Linked DNA regions of Anaeromyxobacter diazotrophicus. Each later gene encodes a partner of the first gene's protein in a complex. Links are inferred from orthologs where the notes say so. Each region holds a gene or a part of one and is shown on either strand. Other genes may lie near its edges.

Region 1 (7,380 bases):
CCTCGACCGCGCCGGGCTGCCGCTCCGCGCCGCCGACCGCGACGCGCGCCACCCGCTGGTTGTGGCGGGCGGGATCGCGGTGCAGATCAACCCGGAGCCGGTGGCGCCCTTCTTCGACCTGCTCCTGGTGGGCGAGGGCGAGGAGCTGTGCGCGCCCTTCCTCGACCAGCTCGCGGGCGGCGCCCGCGACCGCACGCGCCCGGCGCTCCTCGCCGAGCTGGCGCGCCTGCCGGGCAGCTACGTGCCCTCGCTCTACGAGGTGGAGTACGCCGACACCGCCGCGCCCGCGGGCGCCTGGGTGACGCGGTTCGAGCCGAAGGAGGGCGCGCCGGCGCGGGTGGTGCGGCGCTACGTCGAGGACCTGCGGACCGTCCCCACCTCGCGCGTGGTGGACTCGCCCGACGCGCAGTTCGGCGACCTCTTCCTCACCGAGGTGGCGCGCGGCTGCCTCTGGGGGTGCCGCTTCTGCGCCGCCGGCTTCGTGCAGCGACCCTACCGCGAGGTGGACCTCGAGACCCTCCGGGCGGAGGCGCGCCGCGGCCTCGCGGCGGGGCTGCGGGTGGGCCTGGTGGGCCCGGACACGAGCGACTACAGCGGCCTCGACGCGCTCACCTGCTCCATCGCCGAGGAGGGCGGGACCTTCAGCCCGTCGTCCCTGCGGGTGGACGCCATCACCCCCGCGCTGGCGGGGCGCATGGCAGCCGGCGGCGAGCGCTCCATCACCCTCGCGCCGGAGGCCGGGACCGAGCGGCTGCGCCGGGTCATCAACAAGGACTTCCCGGACGACCTGGTGGTGAAGGCGGCCGAGCACGCGCTCGGGCAGGGCATGCAGCACGTGAAGATGTACTTCATGTGCGGGCTGCCCACCGAGACCGACGAGGACGTGCTCGGGATGGCGCGCCTCGCCGTACGCATCCGCGAGGAGGTCATGCTTCCGCGCGCCAAGGCGACCGGGCGCATGGGGCGCCTCTCGCTCTCCGTGAACCCCTTCATCCCCAAGCCGTGGACGCCGTTCCAGTGGGCGCCCATGGCGGAGCGGGGCTGCCTCGAGGCGAAGCGCAAGCTCCTCGAGCGCGAGCTGCGCCCGCGCGGCATCGACGTCGAGATGATGAGCCCGCGGGAGGCGTTCCTGCAGGCGCTGCTCTCGCGCGGCGACCGCCGCGTCGCCGACCTGCTGGAGCTCGCCCACCGCGAGGCGGGCGGCGACCTCAGGAAGGCGCTCGCGCGCTGGGGCCACGCCCCGGAGTACTTCGCCAGCCGCGAGATCGGCGTGGACGAGGCGCTCCCCTGGGACTTCCTCGACCAGGGGCTCACGAAGAAGTACCTCGCCCGGGAGCTCCGGCGCGGCGTGGGCGCGAAGGTGACCCCCAAGTGCCAGGTCGAGACCTGCCGCGCCTGCGGCCTCGCCTGCGCCGACCACCCGGAGCTCCTCCAGCCGCTGCGCCCGCCGGCGCTCGCCGCCGGGCCGCTCGCCGGCGGGTGAGCGCCGCGGGGCGGTGGTACAACCTCCGCCGTGACCGTCGAGGAGGCCATGGACGAGGCGCTCGCGCTGGCGCGCGCCGCGGGGGAGGCGGGCGAGGTGCCGGTCGGCGCCGTGGCGCTGCACGAGGGCGCGATCGTCGGCCGGGGCGCGAACCGGCGCGAGACGGACCGCGACCCGACCGCCCACGCGGAGCTGCTCGCCATCCAGGAGGCGGCCCGCGCCCTCGGGCGCTGGCGCCTCGCGGGCGTGACCCTGGTCGTGACCCTCGAGCCGTGCGCGATGTGCGCCGGCGCGATGGTGCTCGCCCGGATCGACCGGCTCGTCTACGGCGCGGACGACCCCAAGGCGGGCGCGGCGGGCTCGCTCACCGATCTGACCGCGGATCCGCGCCTCAACCACCGCTTCCCGGTGGAGCGCGGGCTCCAGGCGGAGGCGTGCAGCGAGCTCCTCAAGGCGTTCTTCCGCGCCCGGCGGGGGTAGGCGGAGCCGTCCGGCAGGAAAATCGCGCTTGGCGCTTGGCGCCCCGAAGGAAATCGGCTAGATCGGCCGGCGGAGAGCTGGCCGAGCCTGGTCGAAGGCGCCTGACTCGAAATCAGGTGTACCGGCAACGGTACCGGGGGTTCGAATCCCTCGCTCTCCGCTTCTTTCCCTTTTATCCCTGGGCAGCCAGGGCAGTTCGGGAGAGGTGACCGAGCGGCCGAAGGTGCACGACTGGAAATCGTGTGTCCGGGGAACCGGACCGTGGGTTCAAATCCCACCCTCTCCGCCACAAGTCGTGGCAGCAGCAGAGCCGGTCCAGAATCCTCGGGCGACGTGGGGGCTTCCAAACCCCGCCAGGCCCGGAAGGGAGCAACGGTAGGAGGTCTTCCGTGCGCCCGGGGATTGTGGACCGGCTCGTTTCGTTTTCATCGGGGCCGCTGCCTCGCCCTGCGCGCCTTCCTTCCGGGTACTAAAGCTGGTACCTCCAATCCCCGGTCCCGGCCATGGCTTACCTCGTCCTCGCGCGCAAGTACCGCCCTCAGACCTTCGAGGAGATGTCGGGCCAGGAGCACGTGGTCCGCACGCTCTCGAACGCGCTCAAGAGCGGGCAGCTCGCGCACGCCTTCCTCTTCACCGGGCCGCGCGGGGTGGGGAAGACGACGAGCGCCCGCCTGGTCGCGAAGTGCCTCGACTGCGTGGAGGGGCCGACCGCCACCCCGTGCGGCGTGTGCGCGCCCTGCGTCGAGATCGCCGAGGGGCGCTCGGTCGACGTGATCGAGATCGACGCCGCCTCCAACAACGGCGTCGACAACGTCCGCGACATCGTCGAGGCGGTGAAGTACCGGCCGGCGCGCGACCGCTTCAAGGTCTTCATCGTGGACGAGGTCCACATGCTCTCGGCGGGCGCGTTCAACGCGCTCCTCAAGACGCTGGAGGAGCCGCCGGAGCACGTGAAGTTCGTGCTCGCCACCACCGACGTCCACAAGGTGCCCGAGACCATCGTCTCGCGCTGCCAGCGCTTCGACTTCCGCCGCCTCACCCAGCAGCAGCTCGTGGCGCAGCTCCGCAAGGTGGCGGACGCCGAGCGGCTCGCCGTCTCCGACGCGGCGCTGGCGCTGGTGGCCCGGAGCGCCGAGGGCGGCATGCGCGACGCGCTCTCGATGCTCGACCAGGTGCGCGCCGCCTGCGGGGACAGCGCCTCCGACGCGGAGGTGGCCGAGGCGGTGGGGGCGGTGGACGCCGGGGCGGTCGGCCGCATCGCGGGCGCGCTCGTCGGCCGCGACGGCGCGGCGGTGCTGGCCGAGCTGGCGGGCCTGCACGCGCGCGGGCAGGAGATGAAGCGGGTCGCCGAGGAGCTGGTGCGGCACCTGCGCGACGTGGTCGTGGCGAAGCTCGTGCCCCAGGCGCCGCTCGACCGGACCGACGCGGAGCGGCGCGAGGTGCTGGCCCAGGCGGAGGCCGCTCCCGCCGCGCAGCTCACGCGGCTCTTCGACCTGGTGCAGGCCGCGGTGGCCGAGGTGAAGGTCGCCGAGCAGCCGCGCTACGCGCTCGAGGTGGCGCTCCTCAAGGCGTGCTTCCTGGCGCCGGGGGCGGAGGTGCAGGAGCTCCTGGCGCGGCTCGACGGCCTCGGGACCGGCGGCGGCGCGCCGCGCGGCGGCAGCGGCAGCGCGCTCGCGGGCGGGACGCCGGGGTGCGCGGCGGGGACGAAGCCGTCGGCTCCGGCCGCCAGGCCGAGCTCGACCGCGACGGCGGCCGCGAGCTCGACCGCGACTTCGACCGCGACCTCGATGGCGAAAGCCCCCGCGCCCCCGGCCGCGCCCCGAGAGCCGGCCCCGAGCCCGTCCTCGGGCGCGAAGGACGACCCCGCCGCCCCGGCCGCCGACCGCTGGCGCGCCGCCGTGGCCGAGGTCGAGCGGGCGAGCCCCGCGCTCGCGAACGCCCTCAAGCACGCCGTGCTGACCGGCCTCACGGACGGCGAGGTGGCGGTCCGGATGTCCCCCGGGATGCCGCTCTCCACCGTGGAGCGGCGCCGCGCCGACATCGAGGCGCTCTTCGCGCGGCACTTCGGGCGGCCGGTCCGGCTCGAGCTCGCCAAGGCGCCCCCCGGCGCCGAGCCGGCCGCACCCTCTCCCGCCGCCGCGCCGCAGTCGCTCGCCCAGGCCGAGCAGGCGGAGCGCGCCGCCCGCACCTCCCGCGTGACCGGCGCCGCCCGCGCCCACCCCGGGATCCAGCAGGCCACCCGCATCCTGGACGGCGAAGTCACGAAGATCGAGGAGCTCTAAATGCCAGGCATCGACATCCAGCACCTCATGCGGCAGGCGCGCAAGCTCGAGAAGGCCATGGCCGACGCGCGCGCCTCGCTCGACCAGATCGCCGTCGAGGCGGAGAGCGGCGGCGGGCTCGTCAAGGTGAAGATGGACGGGCGCTGCAACCTGCTCAAGCTCGAGATCGACGCCAAGGCGATCGACCCGGCCGACAAGGGGATGCTCGAGGACCTCGTCACCGCCGCCGTCAACGCCGGCGCGGAGAAGGCGCGCGCCGCGGCGGACGAGCACCTCAAGAAGTCCACCGGCGGCATCCAGGTCCCGGGCCTGCCCTACTAGTGTCGGTCGCGGATCCCATCGCCCGGCTCGTGAAGGAGCTGGCGCGGCTGCCCGGCATCGGCGAGAAGACCGCCCAGCGGCTCGCCTTCCACATCCTCAAGGCGGGCGCCGGGTACGCCGGCGAGCTCGCCGGCGCCATCACCGGCGTGGTGCGCGACGTGAGGCTCTGCTCCTCGTGTCAGACGCTCACCGACAAGGACCCGTGCGCGCTGTGCGCCGACCCCCGCCGCGACGCGCGGACGATCTGCGTGGTGGAGGGCGTACCCGACCTGGTGGCCGTCGAGCGCACCCATGAATACCGGGGCCGATATCACGTGCTGCACGGCGCGCTCTCCCCGCTCGACGGCGTGGGCCCCTCCGAGCTCAAGATCCGGGAGCTGCTCCTGCGGCTCGAGCAGAGCCCGGTGGACGAGGTGATCGTCGCCACCAACCCGGACGTCGAGGGGGAGGCGACGGCGCTCTACCTCACCAAGCTCCTCAAGCCGCTCGGCGTGAAGGTGACCCGCATCGCTCAAGGCGTTCCCATGGGCGGCGATCTGGAATACGCTGATCAAGTGACGCTCGCGCGTGCGCTCTCCGGCCGCCGCGAGCTCTAGATCCCCGAGCAGCGGCTCTCGAGTCGAAAGCGTCTTCGCGAGGAGCGAGAGGTCCATGAACTCAGGGCTGGTGATGTACGAGGAGGAATTCCGGCTCATCGCCGGGATCTGCGACCGCCTCACGCGCGACGCCAACGCGAAGGTGGTCTTCCTCATCGACAAGAACGGCCAGCTCATCGCCTCGAGCGGCCAGGCGCAGAACCTCGACACGACCTCGCTCGCCTCCCTCACGGCGGGCAACGTGGCGGCCATGGGCGGCCTCGCCAAGCTCCTCGGCGAGAAGGAGTTCCCGAACCAGTTCCACGAGGGGGAGCGCGAGTCGCTCCACATGAGCATCGTGGGTGGCCGGGTGGTGCTGGTGGTCATCTTCGACGCGAAGAGCTCGCTCGGCCTGGTGCGCCTCCGCGTGAAGAAGGCGGGGGAGGAGCTCGCGAAGGTGTTCGAGGCGCTGGCGCAGAAGCAGGCGACCCCGGGGACGCAGAGTCCGTTCGCCGAGATCACCGACGACGACATCGACCACCTTTTCAGCGAGTAGACATGAGCTTCATCAACTACAGCTCGCGCGAGATCAACTGCAAGATCGTCTACTACGGCCCCGGGCTGTGCGGGAAGACGACCAACCTCCAGTACGTCTACGCGAAGACCAACCCGGACGCGAAGGGCAAGATGATCAGCCTCGCGACCGAGACGGAGCGCACGCTCTTCTTCGACTTCCTGCCGCTCTCGCTGGGTGAGATCCGCGGCTTCAAGACCCGCTTCCACCTCTACACGGTGCCGGGCCAGGTCTTCTACGACGCCTCGCGCAAGCTCATCCTGAAGGGCGTCGACGGCGTCGTCTTCGTGGCCGACTCGCAGATGGAGCGCATGGAGGCGAACCTCGAGTCGCTCGAGAACCTGCGCGTCAACCTGGCCGAGCAGGGCTACGACCTCGACAAGGTCCCGTACGTCGTCCAGTACAACAAGCGCGACCTGCCGAGCGCCATCGGGGTGGACGAGCTGCACCGCGCGCTGAACCCGAAGAACGTCCCCGAGTTCCCGGCGGTGGCCCCGACCGGCGTGGGCGTGTTCGACACGCTCAAGTCGATCGCGAAGCTGGTCCTCACCGAGCTCAAGAAGGCCGGGTAGGCCTCACTCGATCGGCAGCCACGACGGGCGCGCCAGCCGCCCCGGATCGTGGCAGCGCTCGAGCACGTCCACCGCCAGGCCGCGGGCGTGGAGCGACAGGTCGTCGGCGCTCAGCACGCCGACGAGCCGCTCGGCTCCGTCGAGCACCAGGATCCGGCGGACCGCGTGCTCCTCCATCTGCCGGGCCGCCTCGCCCAGCGTGTCGTCCTCGTGGCAGAGGACGAGCCGCGGCGTCATCGCCTCGCGCACCACGGTGCGGCGGGGATCGCGGCCGGGCGCCACCGCCCGGACCACGACGTCGCGATCCGTGATCGCCCCGACGAGGTGATCGTCCTCGCGCACCGGCAAGAATCCCACCCCGCACGCCCGCATCGCCTGCGCCGCCGCCTGCAGGGTCTCGCCGGGACCGATGGTCGTCACCCCCCGGGTCATCGCATGCTTGACCAGCATGACCGTACCTCCTCCCCATTGTGCGCGCGCGGGGGCCTCTCGAGCCCGGCCCGGCGAGGGCGGTTCGTTCGGGGCTTTCGCCCGTCCGGCGACGGCATAGGGTCGCGGCATGGCGCCGCGATCCGAGGCCCGGACCGCGCCTTCCGGCTCCTCCGCCGGAGGGCCGGCGCGCCGCACCCAGCTCTTCCTGGCGCGCGGGCTGCCCGCGGCCCTGGAGCCGCTGACCGAGCTGGCGCTCGACCTGCGCTGGACCTGGTCCCACGCGAGCGACGCGCTCTGGCGCGCGCTCGACGCGGACGCCTGGGAGCGCTCCGCCAACCCCTGGCTCGTGCTCCAGGACGCTCCCGCGGAGCGGCTGGAGGCAGCGGCCTCCGACGCGGCCTTCGTCTCGGCGGTGCAGCGCGCGGTCGCGCAGCACCGCGCGAGGCTCTGCGCTCCGGCGTGGTTCGAGGTGGCGCACCCGCAGGCCGCCCTCGCGCCGGTCGCCTACTTCAGCATGGAGTACGGCCTGGGCGAGGGCCTCCCGCTCTACGCGGGCGGCCTGGGCGTGCTGGCGGGCGACCACCTCAAGGCGGCGAGCGACCTCGGGGTGCCCCTCGCCGCCGTCGGCCTCCTGTACCAGGAGGGATACTTCCGTCAGCAG
Region 2 (7,357 bases), on another replicon or contig:
CCGGATTTGTAGGGCGGGCCTCCGGTCCCGAGCGCCCGCCGCCTCGAGTGCCGCCGCGCACGCCTCGAGCCGCGCCCGCACCTCGCCCTCCAGCGCGTCGAGGTCGTTCCCCGAGCGGGGATCGGCGCCGACGCAGGTGAGGAGGGCGTCGTGCGGCGAGGGCGCCGGCCGGCCGAGCGCGGCGTAGTCGATGGCGCGCGGCAAGGGCTCGCCGTCCGGCCCGGCCCGGAACGCGCCGAAGAGCCCCTCCGACCCGGGCGCCAGCTCCTCCTTCAGCGCGAACAGCGCCCGCAGCGCGGCGAGGAAGCGCGGGTCCTGCAGGTGGCGGCGCTCGACCCGGGCGCCGGCGAGCGCGGCCACCCCCTCGAGCGCGGCGCGCAGGAACGGCACGTCGGTCACCACGAGCCCGTAGAGGTAGGGATCGCCGGCGCACGCCTCCGCGGCGAGCTCCGCCTCCTCCTCCGAGAGCCAGCTGTGCGAGGGGCAGAGGAAGCTGTCGCAGATGCGCGCGTCGTAGACCCCGCAGTCGCGCAGGTCGGCGCCGCCGGTGGCGAGCGGGTGGGCGAGGCAGCCGGCGCGCGTCCGCGCGGCGTCGAGCCAGCCGAGGAGCGGGCAGACGCGGACGGAGGGGAAGAGCGGCGCCTCCTCGTCCTCGCCGAGGCGCGCCGCGGCGGCGCGGAAGGCCTCGACGGTGCGCGGCACCCCGGCGAGCGCCTCGGTGCGCCGGTCGAGCAGCGCGGCGGCGGCCTCGCGCGAGAGGTCGGCGCGGTTGTACAGCCCGCAGCAGGCGCCGCAGCTCGCCTGGCCGCGCTGGCAGAGCGGGTTCATGTCGAGCCGCGGTGGGGGACGAGCCCCCGCCCTACGGAGGCCATCGCGCGCCTCACCCCATCCCGAGCGCGGACCGGCACGCGGCGCACAGGCCGGCCTGCTTGCGGTCCGAGTCGGACGGCTTGTGGGAGAGGAACATGGCGCAGCGCGCGTCCTGGCAGTGCGACAGGCCGAGCAGGTGCCCGAGCTCGTGGATCGACTCGGCCTGCAGCCGGCGGCGGAGCCGCTCCGGCTCGGCGGGCCGGCCGTCGGGGCCGTGGCCGAGCCGGAACAGCGAGACGATGGCGGTGCGCGCGTCGCGGTCCGCCTCGCCGAAGACGAACGGCGCGTCCGGCACGAACAGGTCGACGTCGGTGACCGCCACCACCGGCCCGAGCGCCGCCTGGGAGAGCTGCGCCAGCCGTCGCAGCACCGCCGTCGAGTGGTACTGCTGCCGGTCCTTGTTGAAGGCGTAGACCGGCGTCGCCTGCGACGGACCGAGGTGGCTGGCCGGGCCGAAGGTGTGGGTGAGCGTGGCCCCGACCTCGGCCAGCAGCGGGCGCTGGACGCTGCCGACCGCCAGCACCGTCACCCGCGCCGGCATGGTCAGCGGGCGCAGCTCGGCGCGCTGGTTGGTGGGGCGGGCCGACGCGGGCTTGGCTGAGGCGGAAGGATTCGAACCTTCATGAGCGGATCCAAAGTCCGCGGTCCTGCCGTTAGACGACGCCTCATCAAGAGTTGGACCGTGCGGGGCGCGCGCGCCCTGGCTGGCCGACGGCGGCTCACCCTCTTTGCGAGACACGCTCGTGCTCCGCTCCCGGGCGCCCGCCGCGGGCACCCGCACCGGCCTCGCGGCCGTCAGGCCTGCCTTAACTCCGGAGCGTAGCAGCGCGCCTGCGGATCGCCAAGGTCACGCCCGGTGTCGGGCGGGGCCCCGCTCAGATGTCCAGGTTCTGAGCGTCCAGCGCGTTCTTCTCGATGAACTCGCGCCGCTGCTCCACCGCGTCGCCCATGAGCACGCTGAAGATCTCGTCCGCGGCCACGGTGTCGTCCACCCGCACCTGGAGGAAGGTGCGCTTCTCCGGGTCCATGGTGGTCTCCCAGAGCTGCTCCGGGTTCATCTCGCCGAGGCCCTTGTAGCGCTGGATGGTCTGGCCGGCGCTGGCGGCGCGCTTCAGCGCCTCCACCGCCTGGAAGGCGTCGCCCACCTCCTCCTCGCCCGACTCCAGCTCGAGCTTGTAGGGGCCGGGGCCGATCTGGGCCAGGTTGGCGTGGTGCTCGGTGAGCTCCGCCCACTCCGCGCCCGACAGGTAGTCGAAGTCGAGCCGCGTCTGGCGCGGCGCGCCGGCCACGTGCGTGTCGAACACCAGCGCGTCGCAGTCGTGCTCGACGTCGCGCTCGATGCGCGCCGACTTCACGTCCAGCTCGGGGTGGAGCTTCTGCGCCCGCTGGAAGATCTTCTCCGGCTGCTCCTTCAGGCGCGCGTGGTCCTTGAGGAGCGCGAGGTCGAGGTCGCCCACCTGGATGGCGGCGTCGATGATGCGCTTGTCGCGCCGCTTGTCGGCGCGCTCGAGGAGCGCGCGGTAGGCGAGCGCGTCGAGCGCGAGCCGCTTCAGGTCCTCGCCGGCGAGCACCGTCTCGCCCGAGACGAGCTTCGCCTTCTCGGTGCCGTGGGCGAGCAGCCACTCGTCCATGGCCGCTTCGTCCTTCAGGTACTGCTCCTTCTTGCCCTTCTGGATCCGGTAGAGCGGCGGCTGCGCGATGTAGAGGTAGCCCTTCTCCACCACCGACGGCATCTGCCGGAAGAAGAAGGTGAGGAGCAGGGTCCGGATGTGCGACCCGTCCACGTCGGCGTCCGTCATGATCACGATCTTGTGGTAGCGGATCTTCTCGACGTCGAACTCCTCCGGCCCGATGCCGGTGCCGAGCGCCGTGATCATGGTCGCGATCTCGGCCGAGCCGAGCATCTTGTCGAAGCGCGCCTTCTCGACGTTCAGGATCTTGCCGCGCAGGGGGAGGATGGCCTGCGTGCGCCGGTCGCGGCCCTGCTTGGCGGAGCCGCCGGCGGAGTCGCCCTCCACGATGTAGATCTCGCTCTCGGAGGGATCGCGCGACTGGCAGTCGGCGAGCTTGCCCGGCAGGGAGGCGCCGTCGAGCGCGCCCTTGCGGCGCACCGTCTCGCGCGCCTTGCGGGCGGCGATGCGGGCGCGGGCCGCCTCGGCCACCTTGGCGCAAATGCGCTTCGCGAGCTGCGGGTTCTCCTCCAGCCAGGCGCCGAGCCGGTCGTTCAGCATCGTCTCGACCATCGTCTTCGCTTCCGAGTTCGAGAGCTTGGTCTTGGTCTGCCCCTCGAAGCTCGCGCCCGGCAGGCGCAGCGCGATGACGGCGGCGAGCCCCTCGCGCATGTCGTCGCCCGACGGGACCTCCTCCTTCAGATCCTTGAAGAGGTTGTTCTTCGTCCCGTAGGTGTTGATGGTGCGGGTGAGCGCGGTCTTGAAGCCGATGAGGTGGGTGCCGCCCTCGTGGTTGTGGATGTTGTTCGCGAAGGCGAAGACCTTCTCGTCGTAGCCGTCGTTCCACTGCAGCGCGATCTCGACCGTGGCGGCGCCGCGCTCCGTCTCCACCTCCTGGCGCAGGTGGATGGGCGGATCGAACAGCACCTCGCGGCTCTTGTTGAGGTAGCGGGCGAACTCGCGGATGCCGTCCTTGAAGTGGAACTCGTGCTTCTTGCCGCTGCGCTCGTCCTCGACGCTGATGAAGAGGCCGGCGTTCAGGAAGGCGAGCTCGCGCAGGCGGCCGGAGAGGGTCTCGAAGCTGTACTCCTTCGCCTCGAAGATCCCGAAGTCGGGCCGGAAGGTGACCTTGGTGCCGTGGCGCTCGGTCTCGCCGACGGCGGTGACCTTGCCGGTGGGGTTGCCCTTCTCGTACCGCTGCGCCCACACCTTGCCCTCGCGGTAGACCTCCACCTTCATCCACTCGGAGAGCGCGTTGACGCAGGTGACGCCCACGCCGTGCAGGCCGCCCGAGACCTTGTAGGCGTTCGACTCGAACTTGCCGCCGGCGTGGAGCTTCGTCATCACCACGTCGAGCGTGTCCATCCCCTTCACCGTCGGGTGCGGGCCGACCGGGATGCCGGAGCCGTTGTCGACCACGGTGACGGAGTTGTTCGAGTGGATGACGACGTCGATGCGGTCGGCGCGCCCCGCCATCGCCTCGTCGACGGAGTTGTCGACTACCTCGTAGACGAGGTGGTGCAGGCCGCGCTCGCCGACGTCGCCGATGTACATGTGCGGCCGCTTGCGGACGGCCTCGAGCCCCTCCAGCACCTTGATGTCGCCGGTGCCGTAGGCGTCGGCCCCGGCGCCGTTCGGCAGCGGGGTTGCGGTATTCTCGGCGGTATCCAGGGGATCCTCGCGTTTCCTGAGCTTTTGTGGGGGCTTAGGAGCGGTTATTTATAGCAGAGCGGCGGTGCTCCAGCAAGGCGGAAGCCCTCGCCGGCCCAGGCTGCAACAGCCCGGAATGACAGCTCAATCCTCGCGCGTGAAGGCGCCCGCCACCACCCGGTAGAAGGCGGTGTCCGGACCCGCCGCCGGCTCGAGGAGACGGCGGTCGGTGGTGGTGAGGAACGCCTGCCCCGGGAGGCGCCCCAGGTAGTCGAGCAGGAAGCGGTTCTTCTGCGGATCGAGCTCGGAGGAGACGTCGTCGAGGAGGAGCAAGGGCGGCCGCCCCAGCACCGCCCGCAAGTTCTCGATCTCGGCCACCTTGAGGGCGAGCACGAGCGCGCGCTGCTGGCCCTGGCTGGCGAAGGCGCGGGCGCCGCGCGCGTCGAGGGCCAGGGTGAGGTCGTCCATGTGCGGGCCGGCCGAGGTGTAGCCCCGCTCGCGATCGCGTCCGGCGCGCGCCTCCAGGGCGGCGGCGAGCTGCTCCGCGAGCGCCGCCTCGTCGCCCTGCGCGTCCACGCCGGCGGCGGCGCGGTAGCCGAGGTGGGCGGAGGGCGCACCTGGGCCCGAGATCTCGGCGTAGGCGCCCGCGACGCGGGGGGCGAGCTCGCCGAGGAGCTCGAGCCGGCGGCGGAGGAGCCGCGCGCCGGTGCGGACGAGCGGCCCGCGGAAGCTCACCTCGACCTCCGGCGCCGAGGCGCGGAGGGCGGCGTTGCGGGCCCGGAGCGCCCGGACGTAGTCGCGCGCCTCGGCCAGCACCGCCGGCCAGCGGTTGAAGGCGGCGCGGTCGAGGAAGCGCCGCCGCGCGTCGGGGCCGCCCTTCACGAGCAGGAGGTCGTCCGGGGCGAAGCAGACCGCCGCCAGGCCCTCGAAGTAGGCGTCGAGCCGCTCCTGGGGCTTCCCGTCCAGGGAGGCGGTGCGGACGCCGGCCGCGACCTCGACCGCCACCCGGCGCGCCCCGCCGGGCCCCTCCACGTCGGCCGCCACGAGCGCGCGCTCGGCGCCGAAGCGCACCAGCTCGGCCAGGCGTGCGGCGCGCAGCGGCTTCAGCGTGCAGGCGAAGTAGACGGCCTCGAGGAGGTTCGTCTTCCCCTGCCCGTTCTCGCCCAGGAGCACGGTCGCCCGCGGCGACGGCGCGAGCCGCGCCTCCGCGACGTTCCGGAAGTCCTGGACCTCGACGGTGAGGAGCCGCGTACCGCCCTCAGATGCGCATGGGCATGACGACGGCGGTGAAGGCGGTGGCGCTCTCGCCGGCCGGCTTCACCACGCCGGGGGAGAGGTCGTCCGCGAGCTCCATCGCCACGTCCTGCACCGCCACCGGCTCGAGGTTCACCATCGCGCCGAGGACGTCCATGAGGTAGCGGGCGTTGAAGCCGATCTTGAGCGGCTCGCCCTGGTACTCGACCGGCACCTCCTCGCGCCCCTCGCCCAGGTCGGGGTTCTGGGAGAGGACCCGCAGGCGGCCTGCCTCGAGCTCGAGCTTGACCGCGTGCGCCTTGTCCGAGGAGAGCAGCGAGATGCGGCGCAGGGTGTCGAGGAACCGCTCCCGGCCCACCGTGAAGCGCTTCTCTCCCGCCTTGGGGATGACCTGGCGGTAGTCGGGGAAGGCGCCGTCGATGAGGCGCATGGCGAGGCTCACCCCGGGCCGGCGCAGCACCGCCGAGCTCTCGATGAAGCCGAGCTTGGTCTCGCCCTCGACCGTGTCGAGGAGGAGCTTCTTCATCTCGGTGAGGCCCTTGCGCGGCAGGATGACGCCCTTCTTGACGTGGAAGTCGCCCGGTAGCGGCCGCTCGGCGAGAGACAGGCGGTGGCCGTCGGTGGCGACCGCCCGCAGCGACCCGTCGGCCGGCTCGAAGAAGACGCCGTTCAGGTTGTAGCGGGTCTCGTCGGAGGAGGCGGCGAAGGAGGTGAGCTCGATGAGCTCGAGCAGCTGCCGCGGCTGCACCGTGACGAGCTGGACCTTCTCGAAGCGGGGTAGCGCCGGGAAGTCCTCGGCCGCGAGCCCGACGATGCGGAACTCGGCCGAGCCGCTCTTCACCTCGAGCCAGTTGTTGGCGGCGCGCTTGAGGAGGACGTCCTTCTCCGGGAGCGCCTTCACGATCTCGTAGAGCTGCTTGGCCGGCACGCAGGCGCGGCCCTCCTTCAGGACCTCGCAGGCGTGCTCGGACGAGACCGAGATGTCGAGGTCGGTGGCCGAGACCGAGAGCTGGCCGCCCTTCGTCGCCTCGAGCAGCACGTGCGAGAGGATGGGCATCGTGCTCTTCTTCTCGACGATGCCCTGCGAGCGGGAGAGCGCGCGGGAGAGCTCCTGGACGCCGATCTTCAGTTCCATGAGAAGAGATCCTCTTTTCTTCTTCTCTTCGTCGTAGACGTAGGCGACGCGAAGATGTGGAGAACGAGCCTGAGGCCGCGCGACCACGAAGGAAAGCGATCGGGACGGCCTGTGGGATCCCGATCGGAACAAGTTGTGTAGCGCGCTGCCGACCGGCCCGTCAACAAAGCCACGACAGCGAGTCCGCACGCTCTCCCGGCCGCTGTCCACGCACTCGCTCACGTACGCTCATGGTGAAGCGAGCGCAGGCCTTGCGCGGCGGCCGGCCCGGGCCCGGCAGCCCCCGGACGCGCCGCGGCCCTCGTCGCCGGCGAGGCCGGACGGAGGTGGTGAGGCGGGGCTGGGAGGGGCTCAGGGCGCCAGGCGGGCCGCGAGCGTCTCCACCTCGGCCTTGACCTTGCCGTCCGCCTCGAGCAGCTCGCGGATGCGCTTCTCGGCGGCCATGACCGTGGTGTGGTCCTTCTTGTTGAACTTGTCGGCGATCTGCTGGAGCGTCTCGCCCGCCAGGGTCCGGCAGAGGTACATCGCCACCTGGCGCGGCAGGGCGATCTTCTGCTCGCGGTTCGGGCTGGTGAGCTTGGCCACGGTGAGGTCGTAGAACTTCGCGACCTCCTCCTGGATGCGCTCGATGGACGGCTTGTAGCCCGGCGGGGGGATGACGTCGCCGAGCACGTCGCGGGCCAGGCTCTCGCTGATGGGCTCGCTCTTGAGCGAGGCGAAGGCCGCCACGCGCATGAGCGCCCCCTCGAGCTCGCGCACGTTGGACTTGATGTGGGTG

The links.
Region 2: the proteins of dnaX (region 1) and dnaN are in contact, whole or in part, in a cryo-EM structure (PDB 8GIZ), measured with the Escherichia coli proteins. The link is inferred for Anaeromyxobacter diazotrophicus from one-to-one orthologs.

What each region holds. Positions count from the first base shown.
Region 1 is NZ_BJTG01000003.1:512,743-520,122, forward strand. The notes cover bases 1,990-4,855. They hold dnaX (DNA polymerase III subunit gamma/tau), read left to right. Parts: upstream 1,990-2,466; coding sequence 2,467-4,245; downstream 4,246-4,855. Other genes in these bases: HWY08_RS08320 (YbaB/EbfC family nucleoid-associated protein), read left to right, coding at 4,255-4,566; recR (recombination mediator RecR), read left to right, coding at 4,566-4,855. Outside these bases: HWY08_RS08290 (radical SAM protein), read left to right, coding at 1-1,483; tRNA adenosine(34) deaminase TadA, read left to right, coding at 1,514-1,963; more of recR, read left to right, coding at 4,856-5,162; HWY08_RS08330 (roadblock/LC7 domain-containing protein), read left to right, coding at 5,218-5,697; HWY08_RS08335 (GTP-binding protein), read left to right, coding at 5,700-6,287; HWY08_RS08340 (CBS domain-containing protein), read right to left, coding at 6,291-6,737; glgP (alpha-glucan family phosphorylase), read left to right, coding at 6,847-7,380. UniProt on the Escherichia coli protein: Part of the beta sliding clamp loading complex, which hydrolyzes ATP to load the beta clamp onto primed DNA to form the DNA replication pre-initiation complex.
Region 2 is NZ_BJTG01000005.1:226,864-234,220, reverse strand. The notes cover bases 4,515-7,357. They hold dnaN (DNA polymerase III subunit beta), read right to left. Parts: upstream 6,580-7,357; coding sequence 5,449-6,579; downstream 4,515-5,448. Other genes in these bases: dnaA (chromosomal replication initiator protein DnaA), read right to left, coding at 6,931-7,357. Also shown: HWY08_RS12250 (hypothetical protein), read right to left, coding at 1-828; HWY08_RS12245 (archaemetzincin), read right to left, coding at 881-1,411; gyrB (DNA topoisomerase (ATP-hydrolyzing) subunit B), read right to left, coding at 1,746-4,181. UniProt on the Escherichia coli protein: Confers DNA tethering and processivity to DNA polymerases and other proteins. Acts as a clamp, forming a ring around DNA (a reaction catalyzed by the clamp-loading complex) which diffuses in an ATP-independent manner freely and bidirectionally along dsDNA.